DNA from 3 places in the Ochrobactrum teleogrylli genome. Region 3 is predicted to be linked to each of the others. Evidence: predicted binding sites of a transcription regulator. Region 3 holds the regulator's gene; each other region holds the start of a gene.
What was found. The regulator PhoB, encoded in region 3, activates phosphate uptake and scavenging genes when phosphate is short. The targets are predictions, from matches to a motif close to TGTCATNNANCTGTCAT.
Positions count from the first base shown of each region.

Region 1 (4,158 bases), 150 kb from region 3:
TGGCCGGGACATGGCGTGTGCTGGGACAGAAGCCTGCGCAGGTTCTCAGAACAATATGAGTTATTTGTAATGCGGCGAGGGCGCAAAGCGTAAGCTATTGGAACCTATGGAGAATGCAGCCCGATTTTTCAAACCGGCCCTCGCGTTTTTTTACAGGCGGTACTTGTACGTGAGGGCCATAATCCCCATAATGTCAGGCAGGCATGCTGGGGTCCCGCCAGCGGCGCCTGGCGGCGGCTCGCCGGAATGAGCGCCCCGACACCGGACGGGACATGGCAAGAGGATTTAAGTCATGGCTGACTTTCGCAATATTCAGGCGCAGCAGAGGCCGGTAGGCGGCGCTCGCGCCGATGCAGGCATCGATCAGGGTTTGCGCAGCTATATGCTGGGCGTCTACAACATGATGGCTATCGGCCTGGCCGTTACCGGCCTTGCCGCATTCGCCGTTGCGGCACTCGCAACGACGACGGACCCGTCCGCAGCCGTCGCGCAGCTTGCCAATGGCAAGATGCTCACGGGCCTTGGCGTTGCGCTCTACACTTCGCCGCTGCGCTGGGTGGTGATGCTTGCGCCGCTGGCGGCAGTGTTCTTCCTGAGCTTCCGCATCGAACGTCTTTCGGTCTCGACCGCTAACGCCGTCTTCTGGGGCTATGCAGCTCTCGTCGGCCTGTCGCTGTCGTCGATCTTCCTGGTCTTCACCGGCCAGAGCGTCGTTCGCACCTTCTTCGTGACGGCTGCGTCCTTTGGTGCGCTGTCGCTCTACGGTTACACGACCAAGCGTGACCTGTCCGCTATGGGCTCGTTCCTGATCATGGGCCTGTTCGGCCTGATCCTGGCTTCGGTCGTCAACATCTTCCTTGGCTCCACCGCGCTGCAATTCGCAATCTCGGTGATCGGCGTTCTGATCTTCGCAGGCCTCACCGCCTACGACACCCAGTCGATCAAGGAAATGTATTACGAAGGCGATGCATCGGATACGCAGGGCCGCAAGATCGTTATGGGCGCGCTGCGTCTCTATCTCGACTTCATCAATATGTTCACCTTCCTGCTGCAGTTCATGGGCAACCGTGAATAGTCGCTGGATCAGGTTCTGAATGAAAAGGGCAGCGGAAACGCTGCCCTTTTTGCTTTTGTCCGGTCGCTTCCTGATGCATTCTGGAAATGTGTAAAATCATTTCTCCGGTTCTGCCTCATGCCCATCGTCCGCGATTTCCACCCCACCGACATCGATGCCATCACTGCAATCTATACCGAAGCCGTGTTGAACGGCTCCGGTTCCTACGAGGTCGAGCCGCCGTCGCGCGAAGACCTGCGCCAGCGCTTTGAGGGCTTCGTCGCGCAGGGTTTCCCTATTCTGATCGCGGAAGAGGATGGTGTGGTTCTGGGGTATGCCTATGCCAGCTATTTCCGCACCAGACCGGCCTATCGCTGGCTTGCAGAGGATTCGATCTATATCGCGCCCGAGGCCAAGAAGAAGGGCGTGGGCAAGCTTCTCCTGCGCGAACTGATCGAACGGGCCACCCAGCTCGGCTTCCGGCAGCTTTTGGCTGTCATCGGTGATGGCGAGAACAATATCGGCTCGGTGCGGCTGCATGAAAGCATGGGTTTCGTGCATTGCGGGCGGATTGAGGGTTCCGGCTTCAAGCATGGGCGCTGGCTGGATACGGTGCTGATGCAGCTGCCGCTCAATGGCGGGCGCACGCTGGAGCCGGGAGCACCGCCGCTTTCATAAATCAAATGGCGAGTCAGTGCACCTTCGACAGGCTCACCCTTCGACAAGCTCACCCTTCGACAAGCTCAGGGGAGGGCGTTGCAGACTACGCTCCCCTCATCCTGAGGAGCCGTTGAAAACGGCGTCTCGAAGGATCGAAGGATCAAGGAACCGAAGGCTAATCAGGCCTCGACGAGTTTCAGGCTCTTGTCGAAAACGCGCAGCACGCGGTCCAGTTCATGGCCGCGCTTCATGATCAGTCCGCTTGCAGCGATGACCGCGTAAGCGCCTTGCTTTTGCGCGAGCTTGGGATTTTTCTCGATCCGGAACAGCGGAACCTCGCTGGCGCGTCGGAAGATGGAAAAGACCGCCCGGTCGCTCAGATGGTCGATAGCGTAGTCGCGCCAGGCACCGGCGGCGACCATGCGGCCATAGATGTTGAGAATCTTGCCAAGTTCATGCCGGTCAAAACTGATGGCGGTGGGAACCGGCCTTGCGCGGTCGAGAGAGACGACCTTTGGCGACGCGGACGCGTTGGACGAGGATGATGAATCCTCTGCGCTTGAAATATCCATGTCCTTCCTTTCAGCCCTGTAGGTGGCGAAGCGGCAGGTGCGCTTGAAACGAAACGCATGACAGGAGGGTGATGCTTTTGTGAAACAAATTCAAGTGCGGGAAGGCGCGGCACCGTTCAAATGACCGGGATTTCCCTCATAAAACGCTGGATTTTGCACGCGGGCCGCTGTGCATTAGCTGTTCACGAAAAACGAAAGTCTGTCGGCAATGGTGATCGTTGAACACATTTTCGCCTTGTCAGCTTCGCATTCCAGCCTGATTATGGCTTCAGCATCTACGTGTTGCCTGAGACGGTTCGGTTCGGGTATGTCCGACCCCAAGCCCCCCGCCCAAAGGACTGCCCGAGCCGAACCAACTTTTTCGTCCGACCGAGCCGCAACACCAGATATTCCCGCAATATGACAGCTAACTTCACCCCATCCGGCCCGATGCCGAATAGATAATGGCTTGCGGCCGAATGCCTGCGATCAGAACCCGACCGGCGCTTTCTGCTTGAACATGGCTGCGCCATGAATGCGCCCGAGCGAGTTGTCGTCCCGGGTTTCCTGAAGAATGACCGCGCAACCGGAAACATCCTTACGCTTCAATTCGGAAGCAGGGAGCTCGATTTTCAGCGGCTTGCCATCCCACATGCCGATCGTGTTGATCTCACTCACCGTGTTTCGGTAGGTGATATCCTGACCGGCATTCTCGCCTTCAGTGATTGGGATGGTGACCGCATCGCGGAAATAGAACAGAACGACATGCACCGGCGACTTTGGCTTTTCGCCAGCCCCGATCTCGATGGACAGACGACCATCGTCGAGCCGGTTGATCGCAACCGGCACTGTCAGCTTGTCGGCGGCGACCTGTGCCTCGATCGCGCCCGCATCGCGCCCATTGACCTCCGCCTGACCATTGATGATGGCCTGCGGCGTATAGATCATGCGCGCGTTGAAGGAGTTACGGTAAGCATTCTGGCGGTCGGTATTATCCTGAGTGGCAAGCGTGTCGCGCCACCCCATATAATCCCAGTAATTGACGTGGAACGACAGCGCCAGCACGCTGGGGTCATCGGCGAACTTGGCAAAATTATCGTCCGCCTTCGGGCAGGACTTGCAGCCCTGACTGGTGAAAAGCTCTACCACCGCGGTTTTCTTGGGCGCTGCTTCAGCCGATGCAGAACCCTGCATGGAAACGCAACCGGTGAAAGCCAGCCCCAGAACGGCGCAGACATTGCGCCAGCCCGGCAGGGAATCGCCGGTCAGCCATGTGGCTGTTCCATAGAATGAGGGCTGAACGGTCACTTTGTATGATCCTGCATTAATTGACGATGACATCTATTATGTAGGAATTACGCCGATCAATGGGAATTCACGTTGCGGTGAGATTCAGCGGCGAGTGTGCTCTATTTGCGTCAGAAACGAAAAGGCCGCCGGATTGCTCCGGCGGCCTTTTTGTTTCAGTCGGGCGCTGATTAAGCAGCGAGATCACGCAGAACGGTCTGCAGAATGCCGCCGTTCTTCATGTAGTCGAGCTCGTCCAGCGTATCGATGCGGCAGATGAGCGGAACCTTCTTCACCGAGCCGTCGGCATAGGTGATGGAAGCTTCGACCTTCTGACGCGGACGCACATCGGCCAGACCTTCGATGGTGACGATTTCGTCACCCTTCAGGCCCAGCGTCTGCCAGCTCGTGCCTTCCTCGAAGACGAAAGGCACAATGCCCATGCCGACGAGGTTGGAACGGTGGATACGCTCGAAAGACTGCGCAATCACGGCCTTCACGCCAAGCAGGTTGGTGCCCTTGGCAGCCCAGTCACGCGAAGAACCATTGCCATATTCGACGCCTGCGAAGACGACGAGCGGCACGCCCTCGGCCTTGTACTGCATG
Region 1 covers NZ_JBBHKQ010000001.1:2,819,063-2,823,220, reverse strand. The annotation lists gene WIX40_RS13200 (ABC transporter permease) at 1-59, shown strand, start outside; gene WIX40_RS13195 (Bax inhibitor-1/YccA family protein) at 293-1,075, shown strand; gene WIX40_RS13190 (GNAT family N-acetyltransferase) at 1,193-1,732, shown strand; gene WIX40_RS13185 (DUF2794 domain-containing protein) at 1,894-2,286, opposite strand; gene WIX40_RS13180 (DUF1223 domain-containing protein) at 2,755-3,489, opposite strand; gene acnA (aconitate hydratase AcnA) at 3,744-4,158, opposite strand, start outside.
Region 1: the regulator PhoB is predicted to act here: its motif matches at 2,344-2,360, upstream of WIX40_RS13185 (DUF2794 domain-containing protein).

Region 2 (4,158 bases), 1.1 Mb from region 3:
CCTGATAGCCGGGCACCGCTATGGCCTTCAATATGGCGCGGCGGATCATGCGCTTGGTCTGCTCGTCCAGATAGGCGAAATTGTAATTGGCCAGATCGCTCATTCTGCGGCCTCCTTCACTGGAGATTCTGCTTGATTTTGCGTCTTCTCATATTCAGCACGCATGCTGCGGATGAGTTCGAGCTCAGCCTGGAAATCGACGTAATGCGGCAGTTTCAGATGCTCGACGAAGCCGGTCGACTGCACATTGTCGGAGTGCGAAATGACGAATTCCTCATCCTGTGCGGGCGCGGTCACGTCGGTATCGAATTCACGAACCCGCAAGGCGCGGTCGCAGAGCGACATAGACATGGCCTTGCGTTCGCTCTGGCCGAACACCAGACCATAGCCACGCGTGAATTGCGGCGGCTGCTTTGAGGAGCCCTTGAACTGGTTCACCATTTGGCACTCGGTCAATTGCACCCGGCCAAGCGAGACGGCAAAGCCCAACTCCGGCACGTCGAACTCGACCTCCACTTCGCCGATGCGAATTTCGCCGACGAAGGGGTGGGTGTTGCCGTAGCCGCGCTGGGTCGAATAACCGAGCGCGAGAAGAAAACCTTCATCACCGCGCGCCAGCGCCTGCAAGCGCAGATCGCGTTCCATCGGGAATGTCCATGGCTCGCGTGTCAGATCGCCGGGCTCATGACCTTCCGGCAGGGAGCCATCGTCCTCGATCATGCCGTTCGCGCCGAGAATATCGGTGACGCGGGGCGTCTCTTCCTTCTCGGTTTCGCGTGCTTCCGGCTCTGGCACAGCAACGTCTCCCGCCAGATCCGGATCGAGAAGACGGTGGGTGTAGTCGAAGGTCGGGCCGAGCATCTGGCCGCCCGGAAGATCTTTATAGGTCGCGGAAATGCGGCGCTCGATCAGCATCTGCCCGGTTTCCATTGGGCGGGAATACCCAAAGCGCGGCAATGTGGTGCGATAAGCACGCACGAGGAAAATGGCCTCGATCAGATCGCCACGCGACTGACGCACGGCAAGCGCGGCCAGCTCGCGATCATAGAGCGAACCTTCCGCCATCACACGGTCAACGGCGAGTGCAAGCTGCTCGACAATCTGATCCAGACGCAGTGCGGGCACAGCACGATCACCCCGGCGGCGATCATCGAGAAGTCGGTGGGCGTTACGAATGGCTGTTTCGCCACCCTTTACGGCAACATACATGTTCAGCCCTCCAGTTTGATTATGCGCGTGGTGCGCGGAAATGCGATGACCGCGCCATCGCAGACCAGAACCAAATCGACGCCAAGCGGATATTGTGCGCCGTTGTCTCGCCATTGCGAAACGAAGTCCTGCGGAAGACCGTCGATGTGAATTTCCCGCTCACCGTTAATGCCCGGCCCCTTCAGAACAAGGCCCTGCCCGCTCTCAAACGACTTGACCGCAAGAACCACCGTTGTCGAACGATCCGGAAACTCCGGCTGCCCTTGCGAGAATTCAGCCAAGGGCGGCAACAGCGAAGCATCGGTAACCAATGCGAATTGCGCAGAAGCGGAAGATTCAACCTGCGGCGCGCCGGTTTGAAATGTCAGCCAGGCTGTAGCGTCTGCATCGGCTGCAATGGCGCGGTCGCACCAGACGGTGGCATCATGGTCGAGCAAGGTGGCGGCTATGACGCCCAGTTCCGGCGTCAATGGCTGGGGCGGCGTGGCAGCCCGGGTCAGAGCGTAGACGCGGCCCGGATTGGCCATCGCATGCATGACGGCATGAAATGCCGATTGGGCGTCGGTGACCGGATTTGCCAAACCACCTTCGAAGGCCGGAGACGAATGGGGTGAAGAATGCAGCATCAATTGTCTCCCCGAACCATGGTGAAGAAATCAACTTTGGTGGCAGCAGCTTCGCTGCGCAGTTTTGTGTCGGCCTGTTCCAGCCGGTTGCGCAAGACGTCGAGGACCTGACGCTCCACCGCTTCACGGCGCGCTTCGTCGGTCCAGAGCGCATCAAACAAAGCGGCCAGTCGTGCCTTTTCCTGATCGCGACCGAGAGCATAGGAATGCCCGACGGAACCATCGGTCAGACGCACAGTCGCGCGCGTCACCGTCGCCTCGCCGACATTGAAAGGCGCACCGCCGCCGCCGATACGGCCGCGCAGCATTACCAGTCCTGTTTCCGGACCACGGAGAATTTCGAAATCAGGCTTGTCCGACCAATTCTGCCAGAAAGCTTTCAGCTCTTCGCCGCTTGCCTGCGCAAGCGTTGCCATGCTGGCCTGTCGTGCAGCCTGCACCGCGTCAAGCGCCTTGCTGTTGCCGGACTTGTCGTTGCTGGCCGAGGCGTGCATCCCACCGGCGGCAGTGCCATTGCCTGCCTTGGGCTCTGTCGTTTGCATGAGCTTTTCCGCCCTGTTCAATTCCGTTGACTTGCCTTGCATATTTGTCTATTTATCTAGACAACCATACAATAACAAAATTATTACTCCCTGCCAATGACAGGACGATGACAGTTGATGACAAAGACCAGACGAATTGAAAGAAATAGCGGCGTGGCGATCTGGCGGCAGATTGCCGATGAGATACGCGGCGACATCATGGCCGGGAAACTTCAGTCCGGCGCGCGCATGCCTGCCGAAATGGAGCTTGCGGATCGCTTCGGCGTCAACCGCCATACGGTGCGCAGCGCCATTGCCGCGTTGACGCAGGAAGGCGTACTTCGTGCCGAACAGGGTCGCGGCACATTCGTCGCCAATGCAAAGCGTTTGACCTACCAGATCGGGCCACGCACCCGCATTTCACAGTCACTGGGCACGCAGGCGAGCGAAGTCAAAGGCATATTGCTCAGCAGCGGCACCGAAGTCGCGACCGCCGAAATAGCCGAAGCCCTGGGCATCGCCGCCGGAAGCGAAGTCACGCGGCTTGAGACGGCGCATAGTGCCGATGGACGCCCTGTATCGCGCGCAACGCATTGGGTGGATGCGGCGCGCTTTCCCGATTTTGCTGCTGACTATGCTGAAAACGGGTCTATTACCTGGGCGCTCAGGAAAGCTGGTATCGAGGATTATTTCCGCAAATCGACAACCATATCTGCCCAGCACGCTGATTCAGATGACCTGAAACATCTGAAGCTCTCGCCCGGTGCTATCGTGCTGATGGCACGCGCCATCAATGTCGATACGAACGGTCAGCCTCTTCAATATTCTCTGACGCGGTTTTCTGCGGATCGCATGGAGTTTTCGATCGATACATATTGAGCTGATAAGCTCGGAAATTTCTTTATTATTCAGTTAGATAATATTAATTTATAAGGTTCCGATTTAACAAACCGTCTAACCATAATGAAACGGGCGCCTAAAGCGCCCGTTAGATTCATCAAAATGGAATTTCGTCGTCGAGATCGCGGGAGAACCCACCGCCACCGCCGCCACCCGAAGAAGACGGTCCGGACGAACCGAAATCGCCACCACCGCCGGAATAATCCGACATCTGATTACGTCCACCACCGCTGCCGCGATCAAAAGAACGGCCCTGATCGCCGCCTTCACCACGGCTATCGAGCATCTGAAGCTCACCACGGAACTTCTGTAGCACAACTTCCGTCGAATAACGGTCGTTGCCGTTCTGATCCTGCCACTTGCGGGTCTGGAGCGCGCCTTCGATATAAACCTTGGCACCCTTCTTCAGATATTGCTCTGCGACCTTGGCAAGGTTTTCGTTGAAAATAACAACGCTATGCCATTCGGTGCGGTCCTTGCGCTCGCCGGACTGGCGATCACGCCAGCTTTCCGAGGTCGCAATACGCAGATTGGCAACCACATCGCCTGAATTCAGACGACGAATTTCCGGATCGGCACCGAGATTGCCGACCAGAATGACCTTGTTGACGCTACCAGCCATCGAAAACCTACTCCGGGTCTCATGCGCGCCTCGCCGGATCTGAAATCCTCACAAGAGCGCTTTCCTAAAGAAGGATCAGGCGCATGAATTGCGCCATCACCTGAAACTCAATTACCCACCTTACAGGACTGGCGCGCATGACGCTCAATTTCCCGGGCGGGGAATGGTCAATGTCCACAGAGTTTATGTTCTTGTTTTGTTCAAAATGCAAGTGCTTGTGGCATCAAATCGACAAAACATCCCTCATTTCTAACGAGGTCCAGTGACTAACGAGGAGAAT
Region 2 covers NZ_JBBHKQ010000001.1:1,870,966-1,875,123, forward strand. The annotation lists gene WIX40_RS08765 (alpha-D-ribose 1-methylphosphonate 5-phosphate C-P-lyase PhnJ) at 1-103, opposite strand, end outside; gene WIX40_RS08770 (carbon-phosphorus lyase complex subunit) at 100-1,209, opposite strand; gene phnH (phosphonate C-P lyase system protein PhnH) at 1,212-1,835, opposite strand; gene phnG (phosphonate C-P lyase system protein PhnG) at 1,835-2,329, opposite strand; gene phnF (phosphonate metabolism transcriptional regulator PhnF) at 2,492-3,235, shown strand; gene ssb (single-stranded DNA-binding protein) at 3,354-3,878, opposite strand.
Region 2: the regulator PhoB is predicted to act here: its motif matches at 2,474-2,490, upstream of phnF (phosphonate metabolism transcriptional regulator PhnF).

Region 3 (4,158 bases):
GTGGAACGCACGTCCGGCGCTATCATCGTCTTGCTTCTGTTCCTGGCCGTGATGAACATTGCAGCAATCATTCTGCGCCGCCGGTTCGAGCGCCGCTGGTAAACGGGAGTCGAAGCTATGAATTTGATGACTGAACGAACTCTCGAGAAAGCCGTAGGAGAAAAGATGAACGCCAACGCCAGTTCCGTAAAGATGCGCGGCGACAAGGTTTGCGTATTCTATGGTGAGAAGCAGGCCCTTTTCGACGTCAATCTGGATGTTCCGGAAAAGATGGTGACGGCGCTGATCGGTCCTTCCGGCTGCGGCAAGTCCACCTTCCTTCGTTCGCTCAACCGCATGAACGACACGATTGAAGGTTGCCGCATCGCTGGCAAGATCACGCTCGACAATGAGGATATCTACGATCCGAAGATCGACGTGGTGGAACTGCGCGCCCGTGTCGGCATGGTGTTCCAGAAGCCGAACCCGTTCCCGAAGTCGATCTACGAGAACGTCGCCTACGGCCCGCGCATTCACGGTCTGGCCCGCACGAAGGCCGATCTGGAGGAAATCGTCGTGACCAGCCTGCAGAAGGCCAGTCTGTTCGAGGAAGTGAAGGATCGCCTGCACGATGCGGGCACGGGCCTTTCCGGCGGCCAGCAGCAGCGCCTGTGCATTGCACGTGCGATCGCGGTTAGCCCGGAAGTCATCCTGATGGACGAACCCTGCTCGGCGCTTGATCCGATTGCCACCGCCAAGGTGGAAGAGCTGATCGACGAACTGCGCCAGAACTACACCATCGTCATCGTTACGCACTCAATGCAGCAGGCGGCCCGCGTTTCGCAGCGCACCGCCATGTTCCATCTCGGCAATCTGGTCGAAGTGGGCGACACGGAAACGATGTTCACTGCGCCGACGGAAAAGCGCACGCAGGATTACATCACCGGACGCTTCGGCTAACAAACCGGGGGCAGGGGAAAGCAACCCTTGCGCGCGGATTGCGTCAGAACAAACAGAAGTGCGGCTTCCCCGCAATTTATATTACGAGGTCTACCATGCCGTCTCAGCATACCGTTCGTTCCTACGATGAGGAACTGAAGTTTCTCACCCACAAGATCGCCGAAATGGGCGGACATGCGGAACGTATGGTCGAACAGTCGGTCGCAGCGATCGTCAATGCCGACAACGCCCTTGCGCAGCGCGTCATTTCCGACGACCTGATCCTGGATGCCAGCGAGCGCGAAATCGACGACAAGGCCGTGATGATCATCGCCAAGCGCCAGCCGATGGCGGTGGACCTGCGCGAAATCATCGGTTCGATCCGCATTTCCGCCGATCTGGAGCGCGTTGGCGATCTGGGCAAGAACATTGCCAAGCGCGTTGCCGCCGTTTCGGAATCCCGCCAGCCGGTCAAGCTCTATCGCGGTCTGGAAACGCTCGCCGAACTGGCGCTGACCCAGCTGAAAGACGTGCTCGACGCCTATTCGTCGCGCTCGGTGCAGCAGATCAATGTCGTGCGTGATCGCGACGACGAGATCGACGCCATGTACACCTCGCTGTTCCGCGAGCTGCTCACCTATATGATGGAAGATCCGCGCAATATTTCCGCCTGTACGCATCTTCTGTTCTGCGCCAAGAATATCGAGCGCATCGGCGACCATGCGACCAACATCGCGGAAACCGTTTATTACATCGTGACCGGCCTGCAGATGCCTGCCGAACGACCGAAGGAAGACCTGAGCCACGGCATCGTCGTGGATGAGGCACGCAAGCCCTGAGTAAGCGCTGCATTTGAAGCGATCAGGGCAGATTGCCGGATTGCTCCCAAATGCGGTGGAGAATGTGTGAATAGCGCGGCGGCACGCGGTCGATGGGGGGACGTGTATCTTCCGCTCGCCGGTTTAAGATAGGGAATAATGGATGTCACAGGTACCCAAAATCGCTGTGGTGGAAGACGAAGAAGCGCTGAGCGTTCTGCTGCGCTACAATCTTGAGGCCGAAGGCTATCAGGTGGACACGATGCTGCGCGGCGACGAGGCCGAAATCGCGCTGCGCGAGAACGTCCCTGATCTCCTCATCCTCGATTGGATGCTTCCCGGCGTATCGGGCATCGAACTGTGCCGCCGTCTGCGCCAATGGCCGGAGACGGAACGCCTGCCGGTCATCATGCTGACCGCGCGCGGCGAGGAAAGCGAACGCGTTCGGGGTTTAAGCGTCGGGGCCGACGACTATGTCGTGAAGCCCTTCTCGACACCGGAACTCCTGGCCCGCGTCAAGGCGATGCTGCGCCGTGCCAATCCAAGCCTGCTGTCGCATGTTCTGAAAGTAGGCGATCTGGTGCTCGACCGTCAGCAGCACCGCGTTTACCGCAAGGAAAAGGAAGTCCGTCTTGGACCGACGGAGTTCCGTTTGCTCGAATATTTCATGATGTCGCCGGGCCGCGTTTTCTCGCGCAGTCAGCTTCTCGACGGTGTCTGGGGACCGGATATCTATGTCGATGATCGCACCGTGGATGTCCATGTCGGACGCTTGCGCAAGGCCATCAACTTGGGTCGTGCGCTCGATCCGATCCGCACGGTACGCGGCGCGGGATATTCTTTCGGCTGATCGTGCGTCGATAAAAAACTTCTTTTCGAGCCCGTCTTTCCTCATCGAAAGGCGGGCTCGATCACTTTCTGAAGCGCTCTTGCGGCCTGTTATCCTTGCCAGCCGATTCGGTCCGGGAGACGCTGAAACGGCTGTAAATCGCTAATCTCACGGAATGTTACGCTTCTTGTATCAAAGTTGAAGGAACCGGCGCAGGACTTGCTAAAACAGTTACGCCGCAGATTTTCCCAACCTGATGAAGCAAGATATATCAAAATTTTACAGCAGTTGCGAATTAAGGCAGGGTTGTGACCTGTATTGAGGAAATATCATTTCCATCAAATCAAAGGTTTATCTCTTTTCCGCAGGTTCATTAAGAAAATATTAATAGTTTTGAATGGTTTGTGTGGACAATTGCGCTCGTGATTCGGGTTTCATTTGCGACCATTTCGATGGTTTCAGCAATTTCGGAATTTGACCCATTGCCTTTTTTTGGCCTAAAAATTCCAAAACCTTGAAGAAGACGAGCGATGGCAGGTTGTTTGATTTTTGATCTTAGCCTGCTTTGACTTGCACCGCAGCTAGACCCGTATTGGTCATTTTTGGCCTTCGGATCGACTGCTTCAGTTAAGGGTCCTGAATATGAGACTGAGCCGTTGACGCGCGCTGGTAATTGGAAGCTGCCTGTATTGGCAGGACTGCTCGTAGCGCCCTTCGTAGTGACGGGCTGCACGACGACCGGCACCACAGCCAAGACCGAGAAGACGGCGGCCGTAAGTCACGTCAAGTCGGTCAACGGTGTCAAGACCTATACCTATACGGCAAGGGACAAGGAGTGCCTCGAGCGCGCCATGTTCTTCGAATCGAACCGCTCCAGTTCCGATGGTCTGATGGCTGTCGGCACGGTTGTGATGAACCGCCTCGCATCGGGCCGTTATCCCGATACGATTTGCGGCGTCGTCGGCCAGAAGAACCAGTTCGCGCCCGGCGTTCTCACCCGCAAGATGGAATCCAGCAAGCTGCCCGATGTTCAGGCCGCAGCCGACGCCGTGCTGAAAGGCCAGCGCCATCCGAAGCTGAAGAACGCCATGTTCTTCCATACGGCAGGCCTGAAGTTCCCCTACAACAACATGCACTATGTGCTGGTTGCCGGCGGTAATTCCTTCTACGAAAAACGCAATCGCGACGGTTCGTTGCAGAATCCGGTGCCGCAGGAACCATATAACCTCGCGCTCGCCTATTCGCCGCAATCGCCGTCGCTGCCGCAAGACCCGTCCTATGACGTGACCTTGCCGCAGGCGGGACCGGTTCCGGCAGCAGCGCCAACCGTACAGGTCGCGCTGGCGGATGCGTCCAAGATGGAAACCTCTGTGCGTGGCAGCGGCCTTGGACCGCAGGCGCGGGGCAATCGCCTTGCGCATAACAACGATGTAGCGACGGCGCAGCCGCAAATTCAGCAGGTCGCGTCCTATCAGCCGCAATTCGATACGTCGGCACCGGCAAGCCAGCCGCAATCGCTTGGCTATGCGGCGGCAGACCAGAAGCAGGTCGATGCAATCGGCGCATTGCTTCTGTCGCAGGACCGTCCGGAAA
Region 3 covers NZ_JBBHKQ010000001.1:2,970,858-2,975,015, reverse strand. The annotation lists gene pstA (phosphate ABC transporter permease PstA) at 1-102, shown strand, start outside; gene pstB (phosphate ABC transporter ATP-binding protein PstB) at 118-939, shown strand; gene phoU (phosphate signaling complex protein PhoU) at 1,035-1,757, shown strand; gene phoB (phosphate regulon transcriptional regulator PhoB) at 1,900-2,586, shown strand; gene WIX40_RS13890 (cell wall hydrolase) at 3,222-4,158, shown strand, end outside.